One region of the Pseudoduganella sp. genome, then DNA from elsewhere that is predicted to be linked to it. Evidence: predicted binding sites of a transcription regulator. Region 1 holds the regulator's gene; the other holds the start of a gene.

What was found. The regulator FliA, encoded in region 1, starts transcription of late flagellar genes. The targets are predictions, from matches to a motif close to CTAAAGTTTNNNNNNNNNNNGCCGNTA.
Region 2: ACE3TQ_RS19350 (flagellin) is a predicted target of FliA. The motif match lies at 5,768-5,794, and genes of this name have one in related genera.

The regions. Positions count from the first base shown of each region.
Region 1 covers NZ_JAYSCO010000005.1:118,153-125,865, forward strand. The annotation lists gene flhA (flagellar biosynthesis protein FlhA) at 1-316, shown strand, start outside; gene flhF (flagellar biosynthesis protein FlhF) at 430-1,860, shown strand; gene ACE3TQ_RS04100 (MinD/ParA family protein) at 1,853-2,653, shown strand; gene ACE3TQ_RS04105 (RNA polymerase sigma factor FliA) at 2,671-3,402, shown strand; gene ACE3TQ_RS04110 (flagellar motor protein) at 3,384-4,130, shown strand; gene motD (flagellar motor protein MotD) at 4,132-4,893, shown strand; gene ACE3TQ_RS04120 (hypothetical protein) at 4,957-6,534, opposite strand; gene ACE3TQ_RS04125 (flagella synthesis protein FlgN) at 6,579-7,043, opposite strand; gene flgM (flagellar biosynthesis anti-sigma factor FlgM) at 7,050-7,373, opposite strand; gene flgA (flagellar basal body P-ring formation chaperone FlgA) at 7,481-7,713, opposite strand, start outside.
Region 2 covers NZ_JAYSCO010000047.1:3,169-10,881, reverse strand. The annotation lists gene ACE3TQ_RS19380 (efflux RND transporter periplasmic adaptor subunit) at 1-859, opposite strand, end outside; gene ACE3TQ_RS19375 (YIP1 family protein) at 869-1,549, opposite strand; gene greB (transcription elongation factor GreB) at 1,622-2,185, opposite strand; gene ACE3TQ_RS19365 (histidine kinase) at 2,204-3,283, shown strand; gene ACE3TQ_RS19360 (response regulator) at 3,276-3,923, shown strand; gene ACE3TQ_RS19355 (GGDEF domain-containing protein) at 4,036-5,613, shown strand; gene ACE3TQ_RS19350 (flagellin) at 5,979-7,466, shown strand; gene ACE3TQ_RS19345 (flagellar protein FlaG) at 7,541-7,713, shown strand, end outside.

The DNA of each region.
Region 1 (7,713 bases):
GACTGGCGGCGAGCTGTCGGTGATGACGCTGGATAACCGCCTGGAGCGCCTGCTGGTGCAGGCCATGCAGACCGGCGGGGCGGACGCGGCGGGCATCGAGCCGGGGCTGGCCGATACCATTGCGCAGCAGGCGGCGGCGGCCACCGCGCAGCAGGAGGCGCTGGGTGTGACGCCGGTGCTGCTGGTGCCGGGCGCGCTGCGTCCGCTGCTGTCCAGGTTCCTGCGCCGCGCGCTGCCGCAGCTCAAAGTGCTGTCGCATGCGGAGATCCCGGAAACCAAGACCATCCGCGTGACTTCGCTGGTCGGCGCGCAGTAAACCGTGGTTTCCCGGTTTTGAATTAAGAGGCATTTCCCAAGCTATTCCACCGATTGTTACCTCCATGCATCGTCAATAATTTGACCATGTGAGAAATCTGCGGAGTAGCTGGAATGAACGTCAAAAAATTTACCGCCCCAACGTCGCGCGAAGCGCTGCGCAAAGTGCGTGAAGCACTGGGTCCGGATGCGGTGATCCTGTCCAACCGTGCCGTTGACGGCACCGTGGAGATCCTGGCCCTGGCCGGCGACGATGCCGCCGCCCTGGCCCCGCACTCCGCCGATTCCCCCATGTCCGCCCCGGCGCCGCAACTGGAGCTGCCGACCAGCGTGGCGCCGGCTTTCGCCCCGCTGGCCCCGGCCGCCCCGGCAGCGGCCGGCTACGAGCCCGCGCCAGCCCTGGTCGCCCAGCCGGCGGCGCAAGTGGTGCGCGCCAGCCCGCGCCCGGCCCCAGCGGCACCGCGCGCCCCGCTGCGCGCCCCGGCCCCGGCACCAGCACCGGCACCGGCACCGGCCGCGCCCGCGCTCGACATGGACCGCATCTCCAGCCTGGTCGCCGAGGCCGTGGCCAACGCCAAGGCCAACGCCGCGGCCGAAATGAGCAGCATGATGAGCGAGCTGCGCGCCATGCGCGGCATGATGGAAACCCAGCTCAATGAACTGGCCTTCAGCAACACCGCCCAGCGCGAACCGCACAAGACCGCCGTCATGCGCGAGCTGCTGGCGGGCGGCTTCTCGGCCAGCCTGGCGCGCTACCTGGCCGACAAGCTGCCCGCCGCGCGCGACGCCGCCGAAGCGCTGCAGTGGGCGCGCACCGCCCTGGCGCGCAACATCAACGCCATGAGCAACGAGGACGCACTGCTGGAAAAGGGCGGCGTGTTCGCCCTGGTCGGCCCGACCGGTGTCGGCAAGACCACCACCACCGCCAAGCTGGCCGCGCGCTGCGTGATGCGCCACGGCCCGGAAAAACTGGCCCTGATCACCACCGACGCCTACCGTATCGGCGCCCACGAACAGCTGCGCATCTACGGCAAGATCCTGGGCGTGATGGTGCACTCGGTAAAGGACGAAGCCGACCTGCGCATCGCCCTGAATGAACTGAAAAACAAGCACACCGTGCTGATCGACACCGTCGGCGTCAGCCAGCGCGACCAGATGGTGGCCGAGCAGGTCGCCATGCTGCAGGGCGTGTCGAGCGCCGTGCAGCGCATCCTGTGCCTGAACGCCACCTCGACCCAGGAAACTTTGTCGGAAGTGGTGCGCGCCTACCAGGGCAGCGGCCTGGCCGGCGCCATCATCACCAAGCTCGATGAAGCCGCCTCCATCGGCTCCGCGCTGGACGTGGTGATCCGCCATAAACTGCGCCTGTTCTACGCCTCCAACGGCCAGCGCGTGCCGGAAGACCTGCACCTGGCCGACCCGGCGGCGCTGGTGGAACGCGCCTTCGGCGGCCAGTCCGCCCCCAGATTCGGCGACGCCGAGCTGCCGCTGCTGATGGCCGGCGCCGCCCACGACCCAATGCTGCGCGAGGTACGCCTTGGCTAATTTCGATTTCGACCAGGCCGAAGGCCTGCGCCGGATGCTGGCCGGGCCCCGGCCACGCATCATCACCTTCCTCTCGGCCACGCCGCAGGACGACAAGGGCGCCATGCTGGTCAACCTGGGCGCCTCGCTGTCGCAGGCCGGCAACGACGTGCTGCTGGTGGACGCCTGCGCCAGCGCCCATGGCGTCGCCTCGCGCCTCGGCCTGGACGGCGGCGCCAGCCTGCTCGACGTGGCGCGCCAGCGCTGCGGCCTGAACCAGGTGATCCACGCCGCGCCGCAGGGCTTCAATGTGGTGTCGATGACGCGCGGCGAAGCGCGCCGCGGCCCGGACGAAGGGCGCCGCCTGGCCAAGGCCTTCGACGTGCTGGTCAAGCAGACCGGCATCGTGCTGGTGGACGGGGAATTCGACGGCGAGGCCTTCCCGGTGCCGCTGATGGCCAGCTCGGAAATCGTGGTGCAGGTGTCAAACAGCGCCACGTCCATCAAAAATGCTTATATGATGATCAAGCGGCTCAACCATGAACTGGGCCGCCGCCCCTTCGGCATCCTCGTCACCGGCGCTTCGGAGGCCGAAGCGAGGGTGGTTTACGATAATATGGCGCATGCGGCAAGTCGTTACCTGGCAGTCAACCTCGTTTCCATGGGGTCGGTGCCGGCGGACGAATACCTGCAGCGTGCCGCGCGGCTGGGTCGGGCGGTGGTGGACGCCTTCCCGCTGGCTGGGGCTTCGGTGGCGTTTCGCCAGCTGGCCGGTCGTTTTGCAATGGGGAGCTGCAACCATTTTAGAGCCTGAAAAGAATTAGAACCTTTATGTACACGGTCAAAGGGAAGGTGGACAAGGATTCCTTGCTGACGGAGCATATGCCGTTGGTCAAGCGCCTGGCCCACCATATGAAGGCAAAATTGCCGCCCAGTGTGGAAGTGGATGACCTGGTACAGGCAGGCATGATCGGCTTGCTCGACGCAATCAGCCGCTATGAAGAAACCCATGGCGCCCAGTTCGAGACTTACGCGGTGATGCGCATCCGCGGCGCCATGCTGGATGAACTGCGCAGCTCCGACTGGATGCCGCGCTCCATGCGGCAGGACATGCGCAAGATTGAAAACGCCATGGCCACCTTGCAGCAGCGCCTGGGGCGTCCGCCGAGCGAATCGGAAGTGGCCAAATCGCTCAAGCTCTCGCTGGCCGACTACCAGGAAATGCTGTCCGAAGGCGGCGGCCACCAGCTGGTGTACTACGAAGATTTCCACGAGGAGGACGGCAATGACAGCTTCCTCGACCGCTATGCCCATGATGAAGATGCCGATCCGCTGCGCGCGCTGCTCGACACCGACTTCCGCCAGGCTGTGATCGACGCCATTGACGCACTACCGCCACGCGAGAAAATGCTGATGGGCCTCTACTACGAAGAAGAGTTGAACCTGAAAGAGATCGGCGCCGTGATGGGCGTGTCCGAGTCGCGGGTTTCGCAATTGCACACACAAGCCGTGGCGCGCCTGCGTGCCTCGCTGCGGGAGCAGGCATGGACTGGTCCAGCGTAGCCGGGGTGCTGCTGGCGCTGGCCGGCATCATCATCGGCCAGGGACTGGAAGGGGGCAAACTGAGCTCCCTGCTGCAGCCGGCTGCGTTCTCGATCGTGATCATCGGTACCTTCGGCGCCGTCCTGCTGCAGACCCGCGTGCCGACCCTGCGCCGCGGCCTGTCGATGCTGCGCTGGGTGTTCCAGCCGCCGCCGGACACGCGCGCCCAGCTGGCGCGCGACATCAACAACTGGAGCCAGATTGCGCGCCGCGACGGCCTGCTGGCGCTGGAGCGCCCCATGCTCGGCGCCAAGGACAAATTCATCGCCAAGGGCCTGCGCATGATCGTGGACGGCATCCAGCCGGACAAGATGCGCCAGATGCTGGACATGGAAATCACCGCCTTCGAAACGGCCGAACGCCAGGCCGTGCGCATCTGGGAATCGGCGGCCGGCTACTCGCCCACCATCGGCATCCTGGGCGCGGTGCTGGGCCTGATACACGTGATGGAAAACCTGACCGACCCGAGCAAGCTCGGTTCCGGCATTGCGGTGGCTTTCGTCTCGACCATTTACGGCGTCGGCCTGGCCAACCTGTTCTTCTACCCGATCGCCAACAAGCTCAAGGCCATCGTCACGCGCCAGGTCTACCAGCAGGAGCTGGCGGCGGCCGTGTTCTACGATATCGCCACCGGCGACTTCACGCGCGTGATCGACGAACGGATCGCGACGCTGATGCGGGAGCCGTGACATGCAATACCGCCGCGCCCGCCGCAAGTTCGACGACGATCCGGAAAACCACGAGCGCTGGCTGATTTCCTACGCCGATTTCATCACCTTGCTGTTTGCCTTCTTCGTGGTGATGTACGCGATTTCCTCGGTCAACCTGGGCAAGTACAAGGTCTTTTCCGATGCCCTGGGCGACGCCTTCGGCGGGGCCGGGGCCGCGCCGCCGACCAATACCGAAGTCCAGAGCCTGCCGATCCCCAACCCGGCGCAGCGCAAGCGCAATGAGCAGATCAAGCGCGAGAAGGAGCAGATGCAGCGCCTGGCCAAGGACTTGTCGAGCACCCTGGCGCCGCTGGTAAAAGAGGGCAAGGTGCGCGTCACGCAGAACAGCCGCGGCGTGAGCGTGGAGATCAATGCCTCGGTCCTGTTCAATCCCGGCGACGCGCGCCTGACCTACGAATCGCGCGAGGCGCTGACCGCCGTGGCAACCTTGCTGAAGGACGACCCGCACGCGGTGCAGGTGGAAGGGCATACCGACAACACGCCGATCCGCAATGCGCTGTTCCCGTCGAACTGGGAGCTGTCGGCGGTGCGCGCCGGCACCGTGGTGCGGCTGTTCATCGAATCCGGCATCGCGCCTTCGCGCATGACGGCCGTGGGCCACGCCGACAACCAGCCGGTGGCGCCCAACGAAGATCCGGAAGCCCGCGCCCGTAACCGGCGCGTCGCGATCACCATCCTGTCCGGGATTCCCGATCCGGCGACCGAAATTCCAACCCGGTAAACCTGGGTCAGACCCAAGGGTCTGACCCTTGGGTCTGACCCAGGTTTACCGGGTTATACGGGTTCAAGCCCGCAACCGTTCGCGGGTTTCCACCACCACACCGCGCCCGCGCCGCTGCCGGCGCCACCACCACAGCGCCCCCAGTCCCAGCGCCGCCGCCAGTGCCGCCGCTGCGGGCCACAGCGGCGCCTCGGCATGGCGCCGCGCCTTCTCATCCATCAGCTCCTGCGGGAACGGCCGCGGCGCCGTCGGCACCACCTGCCACTTGCTGCGGTCGGCCGGCGCACGCGCCATGAACTCATCGATCGAATAAGCCGGCGCCGAGCCGAACGCACGGCTGGACGGCACCTGCGGAATGCGCACCAGCAGCAAAGCCGCCACATCGGCGCGCAGCTGCTGCTCGAAGCCGCCCAGTTGGCGCCCGGCGCGCCCCTCCAGCATGCGCAGCAGGTCATTGCCCAGCGCATCAAACGCCACCGCCGGGTAAAGGCGCGTCTGCTCCTCCGTGAAATAGGCATACGCCTTGCGCCCGCTGGCGATACTCATCTCGCTTGCCGCCATATAGCCGAACGCGCCGAAGGCCTTGAGCCGGTTGGTCGGCCCGTGCAGCGGCCACTGCCAGCCCAGCTGGCGCAGCACGTCCAGGCTGATGCCGGCGCAGTTTGCCTGCGCATGCTGGTAGCTGAAATGGTGCGCATAGAAGGACTGGAACACCTGCTGCACATTGCGCTGGTAAGCCTGCGCCGTGCGCGCATCGTCCAGCACCGCCACCAGCATGTAGGAGGGGCGGTAGTACTGCTGGCCGCTGTTCAGGTCCATCAGGTAGGCATCCATCGGCACCATGGAGGCCACGATGCCTTTCTCGCTGTACGAATCGAGCCCGTAGAAGTTGTTGACCAGCCAGTCCGACCATTCGCCGCGCGGCCCGATCTTGCCGGTCGCAATGGCAAAGTGGCCGCCGTACGCCTCGTCATCGTCGCCCTGCGCGCCGTTCAGCATGAAGGCCAGCACCGGCTTGCCGGCCAGCGCCTGCGGCGCGGTGCCGGGCCGCTGCCAGATCTTGCGTACGGCGAAGTCGCTACGCGCACCGCCGCCGGCTTCGCGCACAAAGGCTTGCAGGCCGTCCGCGCCGGCCACGGGGCGCACCGGCGCCGCCGTATTGAGCGTGAAGTCGCGCGGCCAGATGGTGCGCGCTACGAACTGCGCACTGCCCGGATCCCATTGGCCGCGCACGCGCACCTCGCGCTGGCGGAAGAACGCTTCCGAGCTGGCATCGAAGTAGGAGCGGTTGCTGGCCAGACGAGGCGCCAGGCGCAGGTCCAGGCTGGCGCCGTCGGGCAGGTGCAGGGCCTTGCCGTCGTAGCGCGCCTGCGGCACCAGCTGCGGCGAACCGAGCCAGATCAGCCCCGGTGATTCAGCTGCAGCGCGGGGCTGGCTCGGCACGGCCACCAGGTCGTCCTGGAAATACCACAGCGCTTGCGGCTGGCCGCAATCCTGGCAACGGCCGTTCGCCAGGCGGAACTGGTCGGCACGGTACAGGCCGAAATGTTCGCCGGCCAGTGCCGGCTGGGTGACCGCGTGGGCGGCGAGGGGGAATGCAGCCTGGGCTGCGAGAAAAAGTGCTGGAAAAAATGGGCGCATTCGCCCATTATGCAATGTTTAATCCCGGCACCGTTTGAGAAAAATCAACCCGCGATAAAGCCGCGGCGGGTACCACTGCCCGTCGTCATGCCGCTCGGGCCGTAGACGGTGGTTTGCTGCGGGCGCAGCGCTTGCAGGGCGCCCTGGGTGTGGCCCAGGTGTTTGTTGATCAGTACGCCGTTCAGGCGGTTCAGTTCTTTGGCGGCGCGGGTCTGGTCCAGCAGGCGCTGCCACAGCATATTGGCGGCGTCGTCATGCTGCGCGTCCAGCCACGATTCCATGCCCGCTTCCATGGCGGGATAGCCGGCATCGGCCAGCGCCTGGTGGCGCACGGTGGCCAGCGCGGCCATTTCATTGACCAGGGCCGATTTTTGCGGCGTCAGCGCGGTCAGGTGCTCGATGTCTGCCGCGACCAGGTCCTGCTGTTCCTGTTTCAGGACCTCCAGCAGTGCGGTGATCTTGTCCAACTCAGCCTGCAGGCTGTGTTTCGGCGAGACAGCGGCCATCATATTTCCTTAACGTTGCTTACGCGAGTGCAGCAGGTCGCGGACTGTTTCCAGCAAACCGTCTGCCACTTTTTCCGAATTGACCTGGAACTGGCCGTCAGCAATCGCCATCTTGATGCGTTCGACTTTCTTGGTGTCGAACACGGCGTTGCTACCGGCAGCGCCACTGGCCGCCAAAGCCTGTCCTTGCGCGGACAGGCGCACATTGTCGGTACTTGCCTGCGGTGCGGACGCGGTCGCGGCGGCGGCTTTTTCCGCGCCACGCGCGTTCGTGCCCGTCGCGGGCGAACTTGGCAAGCCCGGCGTGTTCTTCAATGTATCGTTGATCTTCACAGCTTTATCCTCGTCTGGTTGGAGGCCTTTACCCCGGCATACGAGTCTTTTACGGCAGCCTCCGGCCAAACTTTAGCTGGCGACCGGCAATTCCTTATTATTTTTTGTCAAAATGTCACTTCCACCAAACCGCCCGGGCGGGCAATGCCGCTGATTTGCTGGCCATTGCCGGTACGCACCGCCACCACCTGGCCATCGGCGGCCGAGCCGGCTGCCTTGCCTTCGGCCGACACCGAGAAGCCATTGCCTTTCGAGACCAGCTTGACCAGCTGCCCTTGCAGGACCACCGGTTTCGCTTTCACCAGGTCGAGCCGCAAGGGCGTACCTGCCGAAATGGAAA
Region 2 (7,713 bases), on a different contig from region 1:
CGGCCAGCTTGACCTTGACCACGTAGCTGCGGCCCTGGCTGGCCTGGCCCAGCGCCTGCGGCTTGGGCGCCAGCGAGACCGACTCCACGCTGCCGGTCAGCGGGCGCTCGGCGTAGGCGGACGGGAAAATCTTCGCTTTCAGTCCCGGCACAACCTGGGCGATATCGCCCTCGTCCACGTTCACTTCCGCGATCATGGAACTCAGGTCGGCGATGGTCATCAGGCTGGAGCCGGCGATGCCGGTGGCGCTGGCCACGGCCGTTTCGCCGGCCTTGATCGGTACTGCGGTGGCGGTGCCGGAGATCGGCGCCTTCACCTCGGTCTTGGCCAGGCGCTCCTGCGCCAGCGCCAGCATGGCCATCGCCTGCTGGCGGCTTTCGCGCGCGCTGCGCAGGGCCACCTGCGCCAGGTCGACCGCCAGCTTGGCTTCGTCCAGGCGCGACACGTCGATGAATTTTGCGGCCGCCAGCTGGCGTGCGCGTTCCAGCTTGCGCTGCTGGTTATCCAGGTCGATCTGGGCGCGCTCCACGCTGACTGCCGCATTGCGCACGGCAGCTTCCTGCTGCGCCACGTCGGCCTTGTAGGTGCTCGGGTCGAGGCGCAGCACCACCTGGCCTTTCTCGATCCTGTCGCCTTCCTTGACCAGCACTTCGGAAACTTTGCCGATCACTTCGGGCGACAGTTGCACCTCCTGGCGGAACACCAGGTTGCCGGAAGCCAGTACCGCCGGATGGATAGCTTTGTTCTCCACCTTGGCCAGTTCGGCCTCGACCTTGTTGGGCGACTTGGTGAATTTGATGGCGACCGGCACGCCGATCATGGCCGCGACCACGGCGGCGGCAATCAGTTTGCGTTTCATGGCGCCGCCTTAGTTCTTGACCAGGATCCAGGCCGCCCAGCAGCCGTAAATCACCACCAGCGGCAGCGCGGAAATGATGGCGCAGGTCGAGGTGCTCTTGCCGGTCCAGGCGCGCAGGCCGATGGTGCACAGGGCGATGAACCACAGGTCGGTCAGCTTCATGGTGGAAGCCAGGCTGAACCATGGAGTGTTCGGCGCCGCGTTGACGAACAGGTAATTGATCGACAGCATTTCCGCGTTTTCCAGCGCCAGCTGGCCTTTGCTGGTGGCGATCTGCAGCGCCATCAGCGGCACGCTGATCAGGCCAGGCAGCGAGGCCCAGGCGGCCAGTGCGAAACCGGACTTGAAGCTCAGTTCCATGCTGGCCAGCTTGCCCGCCAGCCAGAAGTAAAAGCCGTACAGGGCAAACACCGCCAGGGTGCCGAGCACCACGCCGGCAATGCCCATGCCCATCATCACGCCGCGCGACATGGCCTTGGCGGCCGCTTCGCGCTGTTCGGCCGGCATGTCGGCCGGGAAGCTCTTGTTCATCATCCAGTCCATGTCGACCGACTGGAAATACCAGACCATGATGCTGATCGTCGCCACGTACAGCAGCAGCAAGGGCAGCCAGGCCCGTGGGCGTTCCTTCAAGGCGGCGAAGGCTGCCGAAGGTTCATAGAAGACTTGGGTCAGTTGAGCGAAAGCCATGGCACACCTTGCTAAAAAAGTAATTGAAAGTTGATTATAACAACTTAGCAAGGTTGCGCAAAAACATCTTTTTCAGCTTGTTGGGGCCGGGTAGCTGACCTCCAGGATGTCGAGTTCCTCTGCCCCGCTGGGGGTGTGCAGCAGCACGGTGTCGCCCTCGCGCGCCTTGGTCAGGGTGCGGGCCACCGGGCTGATCCAGCTGACCTTGCCCTTCAATGGGTCGAACTCGTCGATGCCGACGATGGTGATGGTGTGCTCTTCGCCGTCGCGCTTGGCGTAGGTCACCGTGGCGCCGAAGAAGATCTGGTCGTTGCCGTGGTGGATGCTGGGGTCCACCACTTCCGCCAGGTCCAGGCGCTTGGTCAGGAAGCGGATGCGGCGGTCGATCTCGCGCAGGCGGCGCTTGCCGTAGATATAGTCGCCGTTCTCGGAACGGTCGCCGTTGGAGGCGGCCCAGTGCACCACCTTCACCACTTCCGGCCGCTCGACATCGATCAGCTGCAGCAGCTCGTCCTTGATGCGCTGGTAGCCGGCCGGCGTGATGTAATTCTTGGAGCCGGGCGGGATCGGCGGCGCGCCAGGCGGCAGGTCGTCGTCATCCTCGGCGTCGCTCTCTTTTACGAATGCTTTGTTCATACCGTATTATTGCACGTCATGAACCACGCCCCGACCAGCCTGGTGTCCCATACACCGGCCCTTGTCTACCAGTTCCAGCTGGCGCCCGGCGGCGCCGTCGCCTTCCCCTACCTGAGCGAGGGCTGCCTGGCCCTGCTCGGCCTGCCCGGCCCCGAGCTGCAGGCCGCGCCGGCGCGCTTCGAGCAGCTGATCCTGCCGGAAGACCGCCCGTCCTACCTGGAGTCGATGCGCGCCTCGGCCAGCTCACTGTGGAGCTGGAACTGGGAGGGCCGCATCTGGGTCGAAGCCTGGAAGGACGTGAAGTGGATCAACCTGCGCGCCACCCCGCGCCAGTTGCCGGACGGCGCCGTGCAGTGGGACGGCATCATGTCCAACATCACGGAAAGCAAGCAAGAGCAGCAGGAAGTGCGCGCCAGCCGGGCCCGCCTGGCCGAGCTGACGGCGCACATCGAGCGCGTCAAGGAACAGGAGCGCGAACGCATTTCGCGCGAAATCCACGACGACCTGGGCGGCAACCTGACCGCCATCAAGATGGCGCTGGCCATGCTGGTGGCGCGCCTGCCGGACGGCGACCCGCTGCTGCAGCAGAAGGCCGCCTACGTCGATTCGCTGGTCGACCGCACCATCGACGCCGTGCACCGCCTGACGCTGGACTTGCGCCCGTCGGTGCTCGACTTCGGCCTGCTGCCGGCGCTCGAGTGGCAGGTCAAGGAATTCGAAGCCCAGGCCGGCATCGCCTGCACCCTGCAGGCCAGCATGAAGGAGCTGGAACTGGACCCGGAGCAGGCCACTGCCCTGTTCCGCATCGCGCAGGAAGCGCTGACCAATATCGCCAAGCACGCCCACGCCAGCGTGGTGACGATCAAGCTGACGCGCAGCCGCGGCGTGCTGACCCTGAAAATCAGCGACAACGGGCGCGGCATCCAGGCCGCCGACCGCGCCAAACCCGACTCCTTCGGCCTGCGCGGCATGGCCGAGCGTGCGCGCGCCCTGGGCGGCACCCTTAACCTGGGTCATGCCGCCGGCGGTGGCACCGAGGTGGCGATCAAAATCAAGCTCCCGGCGCCCGCGCCAGAAGTTACAATTGGCCATGAGTGAAAAAGCTGTCATCAAAGTCTTTATCGCCGACGACCACGCCATCGTGCGCGAGGGCCTGAAGCAAATCCTGGCGGAAACCCGGGACATCATCGTTGCCGGGGAAGCGGAAAACGGCCTCGACGCGGTCAAGCTGTTCCGCAAGTCCGGCTGCCACGTCATGCTGCTCGACATCTCCCTGCCCGACCGCAACGGCATCGAGGTGCTGAAGCAGGTCAAGAAAGACAAGCCCGAGCTGGCCGTGCTCATGCTGTCCATGCATCGCGAAGACCAGTACGCCATCCGTTCGCTCAAGGCGGGCGCATCGGGCTACCTGACCAAGCAAAGCGCGCCAAAAGAGTTAGTCAATGCAATCCGCCAGTGCGCGGCGGGTTTAAAATACGTGAGTCCGGCATTGGCGCAGGAACTGGCCAACCATGTCGGCGAGGACCACCAGGCGGCGCCGCACGAGGCGTTGTCGGACCGGGAGTACCAGACCCTGACCATGATTGCCTCCGGCAAAACGGTGGGCACCATCGCCAAGGAACTGTCGCTGTCGGTCAAGACCGTGAGCGAGTACCGCGCCCGCCTGCTGGCCAAGATGAACCTGAAGAACAGCGCCGAACTGACGCATTACGCCATCAAGAACCAGCTGATCGACTAGAAATGATGCTATGAAGTAAGCACATTTCCTCCCGTTTATCGTCGCTTCGGCGAACTCGACAGTGGCTTAAGATGCTGGCAATCGGTAAACCTTTGTAAAGGCTGTACGTCAGATGTCTAGCAAACCCACCAATCCAGCCGCGGCGGACATGAATCCGGCTGATATCGCACGCGAGGCCTTCCGCCGCCTTGCTGTACGACGTGTGGCCCCGACGCCCGACGCGTATCGCGACATCTACAATGAAATTGCCGGCATCGTCGCCGTGCCGCCGGCGCCCGCGGTGCCGGAGAATCCGGCCGAAACCATGCTGGCCCAGTTCGCCGCCCGCCTGACCGACCAGCCGGGCGACCTGGCCGACTTTGGCCGCCGCTTCAACCGCGCCGTCAAGGCGCGCGACTGGGATACCTATGCCCGCACCCTGGCGGCGCTGGCCGAGCGCCCGCTGGTCAAGGTCGGCGCCGGCGGCCTGGTGCCGGACGAAAACAATGAACAGGCGCGCCAGCTGCGCGAGCTGCTGAGCCGTACCCTGACCTTCGCCGTGGCTTCCCTGCTGACCGGCGCGCCGGCCCTGGTGGCCGAAGCCGAATCGCTGGGCGCTGCCACCAAGGAAGCGCACACCGAGGCCGCGCTGGCCGAGATCGGCACCCGCCTCAAGCAGCTGTGCTACCAGATCGAAATCCGCAGCGGCGACACCGCCGAGCAGCAGGAACTCTTGCTGCGCCTGTTCCGCCTGCTGCTGGAAAACGTCAGCGAGCTGCTGGACGACGATTCCTGGCTGCGCGGCCAGATCGACGCCGTGCAGGACCTGATCGCCGGCCCGCTCGACCAGCGCGCGCTGGAGGAAGCCACGCGCAGCCTGAAGGATGTGATTTACAAGCAAAGCCAGCTCAAGCACTCGATCACCGACGTCAAGGCCACCGTCAAGAACATGATGATGACCTTCATCGACCGCCTGGGCGCCGTCGCCACCTCGACCGGCGACTTCCACGAGAAGATTGGGGGATATTCCGACAAGATCCGGGCCGCCCGCGATATCGGCGAGCTGAACCAGATCCTCGACGAAGTGCTGAAGGAAACCCGCCTGGTGCAGAACGAGGCCCTGAAGGCGCGCGACAATATGATGGTGGCGCGCCAGGAAGTGCAGGATGCCGAGGCGCGCATCCACGCGCTGGAAGCCAAGCTGCAGCACTTGAGCGAACTGGTGCGCGAGGACCAGCTGACCGGCTCGCTCAACCGGCGCGGTCTGGACGATGTGTTCGAGCGCGAAACGGCACGGGCCGACCGCCGCGGCACCCCGCTCTGCATCGCCGTGCTGGACCTGGACGATTTTAAGAAGCTCAACGACACCCTGGGCCATATCGCCGGCGACAACGCGCTCAAGCACCTGGTGAAAGTGGTGAAGGAAACCCTGCGCTCAATGGACGTGATCGCCCGCTTCGGCGGCGAGGAATTCCTGATCCTGCTGCCGGAAACCACCATCCAGGCCGCCGAAGCGACCATGACCCGCCTGCAGCGCGAGCTGACGCGCCATTTCTTCATGCACGAGAACGAGAAAGTGCTGATCACCTTCTCGGCCGGCGTCGCCCTGCGCCGCCCCAACGAAAACCAGACCGACCTGGTGAAACGCGCCGACGAGGCCATGTACAAGGCCAAGAAATCCGGCAAAAACCGCGTTGTTGTTGCCGAATAGACAACTACACCCGCGCGCCAGCCCGCCCTCCGGCGGGCTTTTTTTTTATCCGGGGAAGCGGAACACCAGGGGCCGCCCCCCCTCCCCCCGGTCCGGCCCCTGGCGCCCCACTTCCCCGGAGCTTATCCAGCCCTGAAAAATATTTTTTTTGGGCCTAAAGTTCAGCAAAAGCGCGCCGTTTTAGCGAACGCTCCGGACGCAACTTGAGGGGTAATACAGGGCGATTTACCTGCTAAATCACCCTAAAGGTTCCCACAGGGCAACCGTTACCCAATTCAACAGCGGCTTGATCGTCACAGAACAGCGTGGCGGGCCAAAGTGAATGAGCAAATTGCCCAACCAAGCAGTACAAATGGAGAAATACCATGGCTTCCGTAATCAACACTAACATCGCCTCCCTGAACTCGCAGCGCAACCTGACCGCATCCCAGGGCAGCCTGTCCACTTCCCTGCAACGTCTGTCTTCCGGTCTGCGTATTAACAGCGCGAAAGACGATGCGGCAGGCCTGGCGATTTCCGATCGTATGTCCTCGCAGATCCGCGGCATGTCGCAGGCAATGCGTAACGCCAACGACGGCGTTTCCCTGGCCCAGACCGCTGAAGGCGCCCTGTCGTCGTCCGGCGAAATCCTGCAGCGTATCCGCGAACTGGCAGTGCAGTCGTCCAACGCCACCAACTCCGCTTCGGACCGTCAGGCCCTGCAGACTGAAGTTGGCCAGCTGGCTTCCGAACTGAACCGTATCGCCCAGACCACCACCTTCAACGGCCAGGCTCTGCTGGACGGCACCATGGGTACCGCGACCTTCCAGGTCGGTGCCGATGCCAACCAGACCATCCAGACCAACGGTGCGAACTTCCTGACCAACACCTACGGCGACAACCGTATCGAGAATGACCAGGTAGCGGTGCTGAACACTGCCGGCGGCTCCAACGCGGCAGCCAGCACCTTCGACGTGGCCGGCGTGCGCGGCAAGGCAACCATCACCACCGCCACCACCGACACCGCCAAGTCGCTGGCCGCTGCCGTCAACAAGCAGACCGCCAACACCGGCGTGACCGCCACGGCCAAGACCGATGCCAACATCACCGTGGGCGCCGGCGAGTCCTACACCCTGGAACTGGAAGGCGACAACGCCGGCAGCCCAGTGACCATCTCGTTCTCGATGGGTTCGTCCACCTCCGTCGCTGCTGACTTCGCTGCTGGCATCAACGCCATCAACGCCCAGTCGGCCAAGACCGGCGTGACCGCCCAGTTCGACGAGACCAACGGCGGCATCAAGCTGAGCCACGCAACCGGCGCCGACATCAAGATCACCAACCGTGCCACCACCCCGAACACCACCCTGGGCGTATCGACCTACACCCTGGCTGGCGGTCTGACCGCGTCGGCCAGCCCGCTGAACGGTGGCGATGCATCGGTGGCCAACGGCCGCGTGACCTTCGACTCGGAAAGCTCGTTCTCCGTGACCGACGCTGGCTCCGGCTTCGGCCTGGGCGCCACCGGCGCAGGTACCGGCGCGCAAGCGTCGACCCTGAAGGCCGTGTCGACCCTGGACGTGACCACCTTCGACAATGCCCAGCTGGCAATCAAGATTGCTGACGCGGCACTGGCTTCGGTGAACAACCAGCGCGCAGCCTTCGGTGCTCTGCAGTCCCGCTTCTCGTCGACCATCTCGAACCTGAGCGCGACCACCGAGAACCTGTCGGCATCCCGTTCCCGTATCGTCGACACCGACTTCGCCGCAGAAACCGCGAGCCTGACCCGCGCGCAGATCCTGCAGCAGGCTGGTACCGCGATGCTGGCCCAGGCGAACTCGCTGCCAAACGGCGTGCTGAGCCTGCTGCGCGGTTAATCGCCGGATAGCGTGTAAAAAGCAATTCCCCGCTCCGGTCAGCCGGACCGGGGAATTTCCCGTAGGAGGTCTGTATGACTATCGATTCGATTACTGCTACTGCGCCACGGCCCGACCGTGGCAGCGTGGGTGCGGAGCCGGCCGCCGCCCCGGTGGCAGGCCGCAGCCCCGCCGCTGCGGTGGAAACCGTCGATGCGGTCAAGGCCAAGGAGGCCGCCCCTTCCAAGAAAGACGTGGAAGAAGCGGT